One region of the Paenibacillus sp. FSL L8-0470 genome, then DNA from elsewhere that is predicted to be linked to it. Evidence: a T-box and tRNA genes for the amino acid it is inferred to sense, from the RefSeq annotation. Region 1 holds a T-box; the other regions hold tRNA genes.
What was found. The T-box of region 1 lies ahead of metG (methionine--tRNA ligase). A T-box ahead of a tRNA ligase gene usually reads a tRNA of that ligase, here a tRNA-Met.
Positions count from the first base shown of each region.

Region 2: it encodes a tRNA-Met, which carries the amino acid that the T-box ahead of metG (methionine--tRNA ligase) is inferred to sense. The anticodon was not compared.
Region 3: it encodes a tRNA-Met, which carries the amino acid that the T-box ahead of metG (methionine--tRNA ligase) is inferred to sense. The anticodon was not compared.

Region 1 covers NZ_JBBOZM010000001.1:3,010,202-3,013,451, forward strand. The annotation lists partial or broken gene NST99_RS13570 (RNA-guided endonuclease TnpB family protein) at 1-265, shown strand, start outside; gene metG (methionine--tRNA ligase) at 396-2,060, opposite strand; T-box leader at 2,272-2,537, opposite strand; gene NST99_RS13580 (hypothetical protein) at 2,697-2,912, shown strand; gene NST99_RS13585 (GNAT family N-acetyltransferase) at 2,995-3,250, shown strand, end outside.
Region 2 covers NZ_JBBOZM010000001.1:6,399,514-6,402,763, forward strand. The annotation lists tRNA gene NST99_RS29060 (tRNA-Leu) at 130-211, opposite strand; tRNA gene NST99_RS29065 (tRNA-Cys) at 247-320, opposite strand; tRNA gene NST99_RS29070 (tRNA-Gly) at 328-402, opposite strand; tRNA gene NST99_RS29075 (tRNA-Gln) at 407-481, opposite strand; tRNA gene NST99_RS29080 (tRNA-His) at 501-576, opposite strand; tRNA gene NST99_RS29085 (tRNA-His) at 623-698, opposite strand; tRNA gene NST99_RS29090 (tRNA-Trp) at 723-796, opposite strand; tRNA gene NST99_RS29095 (tRNA-Tyr) at 802-887, opposite strand; tRNA gene NST99_RS29100 (tRNA-Thr) at 893-968, opposite strand; tRNA gene NST99_RS29105 (tRNA-Phe) at 987-1,062, opposite strand; tRNA gene NST99_RS29110 (tRNA-Asp) at 1,085-1,162, opposite strand; tRNA gene NST99_RS29115 (tRNA-Met) at 1,167-1,243, opposite strand; tRNA gene NST99_RS29120 (tRNA-Val) at 1,277-1,352, opposite strand; tRNA gene NST99_RS29125 (tRNA-Glu) at 1,408-1,482, opposite strand; tRNA gene NST99_RS29130 (tRNA-Ser) at 1,500-1,592, opposite strand; tRNA gene NST99_RS29135 (tRNA-Asn) at 1,596-1,671, opposite strand; rRNA gene NST99_RS29140 (23S ribosomal RNA) at 1,735-3,250, opposite strand, start outside.
Region 3 covers NZ_JBBOZM010000001.1:875,188-878,437, reverse strand. The annotation lists gene NST99_RS04120 (helix-turn-helix transcriptional regulator) at 1-947, opposite strand, end outside; tRNA gene NST99_RS04115 (tRNA-Gly) at 1,320-1,390, opposite strand; tRNA gene NST99_RS04110 (tRNA-Pro) at 1,403-1,476, opposite strand; tRNA gene NST99_RS04105 (tRNA-Arg) at 1,490-1,566, opposite strand; tRNA gene NST99_RS04100 (tRNA-Gly) at 1,577-1,651, opposite strand; tRNA gene NST99_RS04095 (tRNA-Leu) at 1,659-1,742, opposite strand; tRNA gene NST99_RS04090 (tRNA-Lys) at 1,757-1,832, opposite strand; tRNA gene NST99_RS04085 (tRNA-Gln) at 1,842-1,916, opposite strand; tRNA gene NST99_RS04080 (tRNA-Asp) at 2,028-2,105, opposite strand; tRNA gene NST99_RS04075 (tRNA-Met) at 2,110-2,186, opposite strand; tRNA gene NST99_RS04070 (tRNA-Val) at 2,268-2,343, opposite strand; tRNA gene NST99_RS04065 (tRNA-Glu) at 2,350-2,421, opposite strand; tRNA gene NST99_RS04060 (tRNA-Ser) at 2,440-2,532, opposite strand; tRNA gene NST99_RS04055 (tRNA-Asn) at 2,536-2,611, opposite strand; tRNA gene NST99_RS04050 (tRNA-Ile) at 2,615-2,691, opposite strand; rRNA gene rrf (5S ribosomal RNA) at 2,749-2,865, opposite strand; rRNA gene NST99_RS04040 (23S ribosomal RNA) at 2,943-3,250, opposite strand, start outside.

The DNA of each region.
Region 1 (3,250 bases):
TCAAAATCCCAAACTCTCCAAGTCCATCGCTGATGCCTCCTGGGGCGAATGGGTGCGACAACTCACGTATAAAGCATCCTGGTATGGACGAACCCTCCGGGTTGCCGGCACCTTCGAGCCGACCAGTCAGCAGTGCCACGTTTGCGGCACGATCCATCCCGAAGTGAAGAACCTCTCGATTCGAGAATGGACATGTGTAGCTTGCGGAACACACCATGATCGGGATGAAAATACGGCTCATAATATCAAACAGTTAGCGGTATAGCAATTACCTATAAAAATAAAACGTAGAACTGCGGGAACGCAGGGGTCGCTTGCCCATAAGAGGAGGTTGCTCCTCTGTTCGCAAGAATCCCTCCTTCAAGCGTCAGCTAAGTGGTGGAGATTCAAAAGGGTTAGTTACTTAGCATCTGGCTCTCCAGCCGGGCTGTTTCCTCTTCAATCCGTACAGTATCAATGCGTTCGAAGAGCAGCTTCAGTTCATGGATGTTCTGTCCTGCCTGAACAGAGGACTGCTGCCATCCAGCCTCATCAAGGGACAAGAAGATGCGGAGCTCATCACAGGAAAAAGGAATGAACGGATTCAGCAGATTAGCCAGATTAGCAATGATCTGTACGCAGGTGTAGAGGGTATCTCCGCAGGTGTTGCGGTCTTCCTTGATCTGCAGCCAGGGTTTCTGTTCATCAAAGTATTTATTGGCTTGGCGAATATAACCAAAGATAAACTCCAGAGCCTCCTTAAAACTCCCGGATTCGATCAGCCTGCCGGCTTCGGCGTATAAGGTGTCGAAGTTCGCTCTCCACTTAGGCTCCAGTATTCCCTCCGGCACACAACCCCCGAAGGCTTTATTTATGAAGGCCAGGCTGCGGTTTACAAAATTGCCGAAGGCACCGAGCAGCTCGCCATTATGGCTGTGGATGAACTCCCTCCAGGAGAAGTCGGTATCACGCTTCTCGGGGCCGTTCGCAATCAGGAAGTACCGGATTGAATCCGGCTGATAGCGGCTTAGAATATCCGGTACCCAGACCGCCCAGTTGCGGCTGGTAGAGAATTTCTGCCCCTCCAGCGTCATGTACTCGCAGGCAAACAGACGGTCAGGCAAATGCAATCCGCCCACTCCCAATAATATGCCCGGCCAAATCAGACTATGAAAAGGCACGTTGTCTTTCCCATGCACATAATAAGAAGTTGCCTTGCCATCCTCAGCGGCGCTGTCGCGATTCTCCAGCCAGAAATCCTCCCAACGGTTTCCTGACTCTGCGGCCCACTGCTTGCTGGCGGACAGATAGCCGCTGACCGCTTCGATCCATACGTAGATTTTTTTACCGGTAAATCCGTCTACCGGCACATCCACGCCCCAATCAAGATCACGGGTAGCCGCGCGGTCTTGAAGCCCCTCTTGCAGATAACGCTGAGTCAACCGGACGGCATTATCCCTCCAGCCCTGAGATGATTCCGCATAGTCTGCCAGTTCCTTTTGAAAGCTTGAAAGAGAAAGATAGTAATGCTCTGTAGGCCGCAGTACCGGAGGGGTTCCGCAGATTTTACAGGATCTGTCCAGCAGATCGGACGGGTCGAGCAGGGTGGAGCAGTAATCGCATTGATCGCCGCGTGCCTGCTGCCCGCAGACCGGACACGTTCCCTCCACGTACCGGTCAGGTAGAAACCGCTGATCCTGCTCGCAGTAGCACTGGAGCGTTGTCTTTTTGTACAGGTGCCCGTTGTCCAGAAGTTTAAGAAATAGCTCACGAACGACCGTGTGGTGGGTTTCCTGATCTGTCCGCGTGTATAAATCGTAAGTGAAACCAAGCTTGTCGAAGCACTCCGCAAATTCCTCATGATAGCGGTCGGCGAATTCACCCGGCGTTACGCCCTCTTTGGCTGCCTGGACAGCCACCGGTGTACCATGGCAATCGCTGCCGGACACATACAGCACCCGATCACCTTTAGCCCGGTGGTAACGGGCCAGAATGTCACCGGGCAGAATGCTTGCCAGTCTTCCCAGATGCAGAGAGCCATTGGCGTAAGGCCACGCCCCTCCGATAAAGATATTGGACATTTTATCTCCTCCTAAAGTTTTGTGAGCGTTACTTCCAGATTGTCCTTCGAACAAAACTCGCTTCGGAAGCATATACTAAAGTTTTGTGAGCGTTACTTCCAGATTGTCCTTCGAAAAAAACTCGCTTCGGAAGCATATGCTCAAGTTTTGTGAGCCTTACTCCCACTCGCCCCGGGAGCATTTTTGGGCAACAAAAAAGACTCCCGTCCCCAAAAGGGACGAGAGCCTGTGCTCACGTGTTACCACCCAACTTCATCAATGCCTTGCGGCATTCACCTCTTCAGGTACGTCCGCTGTTCGCGGGTATACCCTAGCACGATAACGGATGCGGGTTCCGGCGCAGCCTACAACCCTCCTGGAGGGGTTCGATGCGCAGCTCAGAGACCATATTCCCTTGGATTTTCTTTGCTCCTTTTCAGCGTCCGGAGCTCTCTGTGAAAGATTGGCCAAGGTACTCTTTCTCTTCTTAGCTTTTGTGGTTATCCTAATTAATGGTTATCTTACGGCAGGAACGCGGTAGAAGTCAAGCGATTAATGCGGTTTTTGAATCTGGATTCATCAAAGACCGCTAATCAGTTTAATAAACTCACGAATCGTCAAAGCTGTGTAGAGCAGAAGACGATAGGAGGGAAAGGGATGCGCAGAATTAAGATTTGGGAAGCGGTGGTCTGTTTAATGCTGCTTCTGACGGCAGTTGGATGTGCTTCGTCCTATCAGGCGCCGAGTGTTGTGGAGATCCAGAGCATGACTGGTTTGGATGGAAAACCTGAAGGTTTAGACAGCCCTTTATCGCCTGTATTAGAGGATGTATACGAACGCTCGATTTCCACTGAGGTCTATTCGGTTGAATAAAGGCTCTCTTCACAGCGTAATGAAAATTCTGTATAATGGGTCAACTATCGTTTTTATATAAAGAGAGGAGACCTGTGGAAGTATGGCGGCGGAAATCGTACATGTAACGACAGATGAACAGCTCCAGATGGGACTGGACATCCGCAAAAAAGTATTTGTTGAAGAGCAAAAGGTACCGGAAGAAGAGGAAATTGATGAGTATGATGTAATCGGCGACAATGTGCATCATATCTTGCTGATGGATGAGGGTCTCCCGGTAGCTACCGGAAGATTGATTTATTATAAAGCAGGCACTGCGAAAATGCAGCGTATCGCAGTCGACAAAGACTACCGCAGCA
Region 2 (3,250 bases), 3.4 Mb from region 1:
GTTATATGTCAGGACATTGTATTCCATTACTCTCCGACACCACACATCTCCTTATGTCCAAGTTTGTACTTAATAATTACACAAAAAAGTCCATTGATATAATATCAATGGACTTCTAAAGGTTGTAGTTGGTACCGGCGAGAGGACTCGAACCTCCACGGTTTCCCACTCGATTTTGAGTCGAGCGCGTCTGCCATTCCGCCACGCCGGCGTATAGATAATGATAACAATCAGTTCAAAAAATAATGGAGGCGCCACCCAGACTCGAACTGGGGATAAAGCTTTTGCAGAGCTTTGCCTTACCACTTGGCTATGGCGCCACAAAAATGGAGCGGACGACGGGAATCGAACCCGCGACCCTCGCCTTGGCAAGGCGATGCTCTACCGCTGAGCCACGTCCGCAAAATGGCTGGGGATATAGGATTTGAACCTATGCATGACGGAGTCAAAGTCCGTTGCCTTACCGCTTGGCTAATCCCCAATAACATTTTAGATAAAAATGGGGCGACTGATGGGTCTCGAACCCACGAATGCCGGAACCACAATCCGGTGCGTTAACCCCTTCGCCACAGTCGCCATATGAAGCTGTTACTAACAATTTGCCAATCTTGTTTTAAAGAAATGGGGCGACCGATGGGTCTCGAACCCACGAATGCCGGAACCACAATCCGGTGCGTTAACCCCTTCGCCACGGTCGCCATATTAAGCTTTAAAATTTTCATTGGCAGGGGCAGCAGGAATTGAACCCACACCAACGGTTTTGGAGACCGTTGTTCTACCTTTAAACTATGCCCCTAAGGATGGTGGAGGCTGATGGATTCGAACCACCGAACACGTACGTGAGCAGATTTACAGTCTGATGCGTTTGGCCACTTCGCTAAGCCTCCACAGATGGTGCCGGCGAGAGGACTTGAACCCCCAACCTACTGATTACAAGTCAGTTGCTCTACCAATTGAGCTACACCGGCATATTCAGTTAAAGAAAATGGTGGCGCGGGAGGGAATCGAACCCCCGACACAAGGATTTTCAGTCCTTTGCTCTACCGACTGAGCTACCGAGCCATATAAGTTGTTAAGGTATTGATGGCGGAACCGACGGGATTCGAACCCGCGATCTCCTGCGTGACAGGCAGGCATGTTAGGCCAACTACACCACGGTTCCAAATTGGTTGCGGGGGCAGGATTTGAACCTGCGGCCTTCGGGTTATGAGCCCGACGAGCTACCGGGCTGCTCCACCCCGCGTCAGTAAGAAAAGTATTCATTTAAAAGTTACAATGGTGGAGGCTGAGGGGATCGAACCCCCGACCCTCTGCTTGTAAGGCAGATGCTCTCCCAGCTGAGCTAAGCCTCCATAAACGAACAATTGTTATTGTAGCAATTTCACTATATGAAATCAAGTGAAAAAATGGTGACCCGTATGGGATTCGAACCCATGTTACCTCCGTGAAAGGGAGGTGTCTTAACCCCTTGACCAACGGGCCATACCTGTAAAAATTTATGGCGGAGAGAGAGGGATTCGAACCCTCGAGACGCTTGTGGCGCCTACACGATTTCCAATCGTGCTCCTTCGGCCAAACTCGGACACCTCTCCATATGGCTCCCCGAACAGGACTCGAACCTGTGACAACTCGATTAACAGTCGAGTGCTCTACCAACTGAGCTATCAGGGAATATTACATATCAGGCTTGATCACCTGAAAACTGAATCCGAAACGAATCTGCGTCTTAATTTGTTGGATAAGCCCTCGACCGATTAGTATTGGTCAGCTCCATGCATTGCTGCACTTCCACCTCCAACCTATCTACCTCGTCGTCTTCAAGGGGTCTTACTGATTGGGAAATCTCATCTTGAGGGGGGCTTCACGCTTAGATGCTTTCAGCGCTTATCCCGTCCGTACGTAGCTACTCAGCCATGCTCCTGGCGGAACAACTGATGCACCAGCGGTACGTCCATCCCGGTCCTCTCGTACTAAGGACAGCTCCTCTCAAATTTCCTGCGCCCACGACAGATAGGGACCGAACTGTCTCACGACGTTCTGAACCCAGCTCGCGTACCGCTTTAATGGGCGAACAGCCCAACCCTTGGGACCTACTTCAGCCCCAGGATGCGATGAGCCGACATCGAGGTGCCAAACCTCCCCGTCGATGTGGACTCTTGGGGGAGATAAGCCTGTTATCCCCAGGGTAGCTTTTATCCGTTGAGCGATGGCCCTTCCATGCGGTACCACCGGATCACTAAGTCCGACTTTCGTCCCTGCTCGACTTGTAGGTCTCGCAGTCAAGCTCCCTTATGCCTTTGCACTCTTCGAATGATTTCCAACCATTCTGAGGGAACCTTTGAACGCCTCCGTTACTCTTTAGGAGGCGACCGCCCCAGTCAAACTGCCCGCCTGACACGGTCCCCGTACCCGTTTAGGGTACCAGGTTAGAACCTAGATACGATCAGGGTGGTATCCCAACGGCGCCTCCGCAGAAGCTTGCGCTCCTGCCTCTACGGCTCCCACCTATCCTGTACAGATCGTACCCAAATTCAATATCAAGCTGCAGTAAAGCTCCATGGGGTCTTTCCGTCTTGTCGCGGGTAACCTGCATCTTCACAGGTATTAAAATTTCACCGGATCTCTCGTTGAGACAGCGCCCAAGTCGTTACGCCATTCGTGCGGGTCAGAATTTACCTGACAAGGAATTTCGCTACCTTAGGACCGTTATAGTTACGGCCGCCGTTTACTGGGGCTTCGGTTCACAGCTTCGGATTGCTCCTAACCGCTCCCCTTAACCTTCCAGCACCGGGCAGGCGTCAGCCCGTATACTTCGCCTTGCGGCTTCGCACAGACCTGTGTTTTTGCTAAACAGTCGCTTGGGCCTTTTCACTGCGGCCCCCTCGGGCTATTCACCCTACCGAGGCACCCCTTCTCCCGAAGTTACGGGGTCATTTTGCCGAGTTCCTTAACGAGAGTTCTTCCGCGCGCCTTAGAATTCTCTTCTCGCCTACCTGTGTCGGTTTGCGGTACGGGCACCTTCTCCTGGCTAGAGGCTTTTCTTGGCAGTGTGAGATCATGACCTTCGCTACTATAATTTTCGCTCCCCATCACAGCCCAGCCTTAACGGTGTGCGGATTTGCCTACACACCAGCCTCACTGCTTAGACGGACATCCATCAGTCCGCGTCACTACCCTCCTGCGTCACCCCATCGCTCATAGCGGATTACGGTGGTACAGTAATTTCAAACTGTTGTCCTTCGACTACGCC
Region 3 (3,250 bases), 2.1 Mb from region 1:
CTATAAATACTCATCCAATGCTCCAGCCGGTGCTTTAGCTCCACTCTGGCCGAAGTCGGCTCCAGGATTTCCGCATTTGGCCCGTATTGCAATATCCACTTCATGAACTCTTTTTCATTGTTCACAGTCACTTCGAACAGCAGACTGCCATCCGGCTCATCGCTCATCCGCGGATGAACGAACAGTTCCTCTTCCTTTATATAACGCGCAATCTCCGGCTGGAACCGCACCTTGAACTTTATGTTTTTATTGCCGCGGTCGATGGACCAGGTATTTTTCAAATATTTCTTAATATTGAAGTTCCCCTTGTCGAAGCTCGCCTCCATTACCTCCACGTCCAGAAAACGGCTGATTCTGAAGGTTCGGATGGCCTTTTTAAGGTGGCAATACCCAATGAGGTAAAAGCGCTGATCCCGCGGAATCAAATAATAGGGATCGATCTCACGTTCCGTTGTCGCATCGCGCGACTGCGAGTGATATACAGCTCGGATCCGGCGCTGCTCCAGAATCGCCCCGATAATCGGCTGTAGAAAATTCCGGCTTTCTTTACGATAGGCGGGTGTGCCCATCTGAATGATGTCGGCAATGTTCTCCAGAATCCCATTCTGCCTGGATTTCTCCTTCATATGTGTACCCATTACTTTGTCATAAGCTGTATGGAAACCCGGAGGGATTTTGTCCTCATTGAGTACAGAAGGTAAAAGAGAGAATGCCAACGCTTCCTGCTCGGAAAAATCAAGCGGATAGAGAAAGAACTTGCCAAGAAACTTATAGCCGGTGCCTCTACCCTCATTCGTAACGGGCGCAAAATGGCTGATGATCTCAAGATCCCTGTAGATCGTTCTAACGTTCACATCACATCTGAAAGCCAAATCTGTCGCCGTAATACCAGGATTAGATTGAATCGCATTAATAATTCTGAAGATTCGAATTACTTTATCTGTCATTTGAGCTGCTCCTTAATACTTCCTGATCATTGAAGCCCGATATCGTAAATCTAATATACCAGCTTCACAGACCCGTTGGCTGTCACGAAACACACTTTCCGGCAAACAAAAAAACACGAAGGAACTATCTCCCAACGTGTTCGTCAAGCTACTATTAATTAGTTTGCTTTCCCTTTGCGATTAGCTATTGATCAAATGTATTCTCAACTCTTTCAGATAAAGTAAAGTAAGCAGTCCAGATTAGATTTTTTATTGGGTAATGTCCCACTCTAACTTTAATTTCACTAGACTGTAGCTGCTGCATGACTCTTGAGCACAAAGTACAAAAAAAAGCCTTGCATATCACAGGCTTCTTTTGTGGATTATTCTTTAAGCGGGTGATGGGAATCGAACCCACGCTATCAGCTTGGAAGGCTGAAGTTCTACCATTGAACTACACCCGCATAGGTGTACAATCGGGATGACACGATTTGAACATGCGACCCCCTGGTCCCAAACCAGGTGCTCTACCAAGCTGAGCTACATCCCGTTAATATTAAAAATGGCGCGCCCTGAGAGATTCGAACTCCCGGCCTTTTGATTCGTAGTCAAACGCTCTATCCAGCTGAGCTAAGGGCGCAAAATCTATATGGAGCGGACGACGGGAATCGAACCCGCGACCCTCGCCTTGGCAAGGCGATGCTCTACCGCTGAGCCACGTCCGCAAAAACATGGTGCGCGTGAAGGGACTTGAACCCCCACGTCGTAAAACGCCAGATCCTAAGTCTGGTGCGTCTGCCATTCCGCCACACGCGCACACTTTAAAGAAATGGTGAGCCATGAAGGACTCGAACCTTCGACACCCTGATTAAAAGTCAGGTGCTCTACCAACTGAGCTAATGGCTCTCGTGAAAATGGCTGGGGATATAGGATTTGAACCTATGCATGACGGAGTCAAAGTCCGTTGCCTTACCGCTTGGCTAATCCCCAATATTTATAATTAGCTAAAACACGGAACAGGGCGGATACTCTGCACTTCGTTGCGAGATTGCAAAGTAATTCTTGCGAAGCATATACTTCTGATCCCTGATGCCATACTAATGGCGGAACCGACGGGATTCGAACCCGCGATCTCCTGCGTGACAGGCAGGCATGTTAGGCCAACTACACCACGGTTCCAAATTGGTTGCGGGGGCAGGATTTGAACCTGCGGCCTTCGGGTTATGAGCCCGACGAGCTACCGGGCTGCTCCACCCCGCGTCAGTAAAAGTTATTGTTCCCTTGCGGCCCCAGAAAAACACCTGGAATCCATGCGAAGCTACAGCTTCTAAGGAAATGTTATGGTGGAGGCTGAGGGGATCGAACCCCCGACCCTCTGCTTGTAAGGCAGATGCTCTCCCAGCTGAGCTAAGCCTCCATGATATGACCCGTATGGGATTCGAACCCATGTTACCTCCGTGAAAGGGAGGTGTCTTAACCCCTTGACCAACGGGCCATGCTTGTTGAAAATTTGTGGCGGAGAGAGAGGGATTCGAACCCTCGAGACGCTTGTGGCGCCTACACGATTTCCAATCGTGCTCCTTCGGCCAAACTCGGACACCTCTCCATATGGCTCCCCGAACAGGACTCGAACCTGTGACAACTCGATTAACAGTCGAGTGCTCTACCAACTGAGCTATCAGGGAAAATGGTGGGCCTTAGTGGACTCGAACCACCGACCTCACCCTTATCAGGGGTGCGCTCTAACCAGCTGAGCTAAAGGCCCTTCTACCGTATATAAATATTAAGGGCAAAAAAAATACCACAGTGTGTGTGGTTGTCCGCTTGGCGGCGTCCTACTCTCCCAGGACCCTTCGGTCCAAGTACCATCGGCGCTGGAGGGCTTAACGGTCGTGTTCGGGATGGGTACGCGTGGAACCCCTCCGCTATCGCCACCAAACGGGCATTTACAGCGTAAATGCTTCAGGAACCTTGATTCCTGAAAACTGAATCCGAAACGAATCTGCGTCTTACTTGTTGGATAAGCCCTCGACCGATTAGTATTGGTCAGCTCCATGCATTGCTGCACTTCCACCTCCAACCTATCTACCTCGTCGTCTTCAAGGGGTCTTACTAATTGGGAAATCTCATCTTGAGGGGGGCTTCACGCTTAGATGCTTTCAGCGCTTATCCCGTCCGTACGTAGCTACTCAGCCATGCTCCTGGCGGAACAACTGATGCACCAGCGGTACGTCCATCCCGGTCCTCTCGTACTAAGGACAGCTCCTCTCAAATTTCCTGCGCCCACGACAGATAGGGACCGAACTGTCTCACGACGTTCTGAA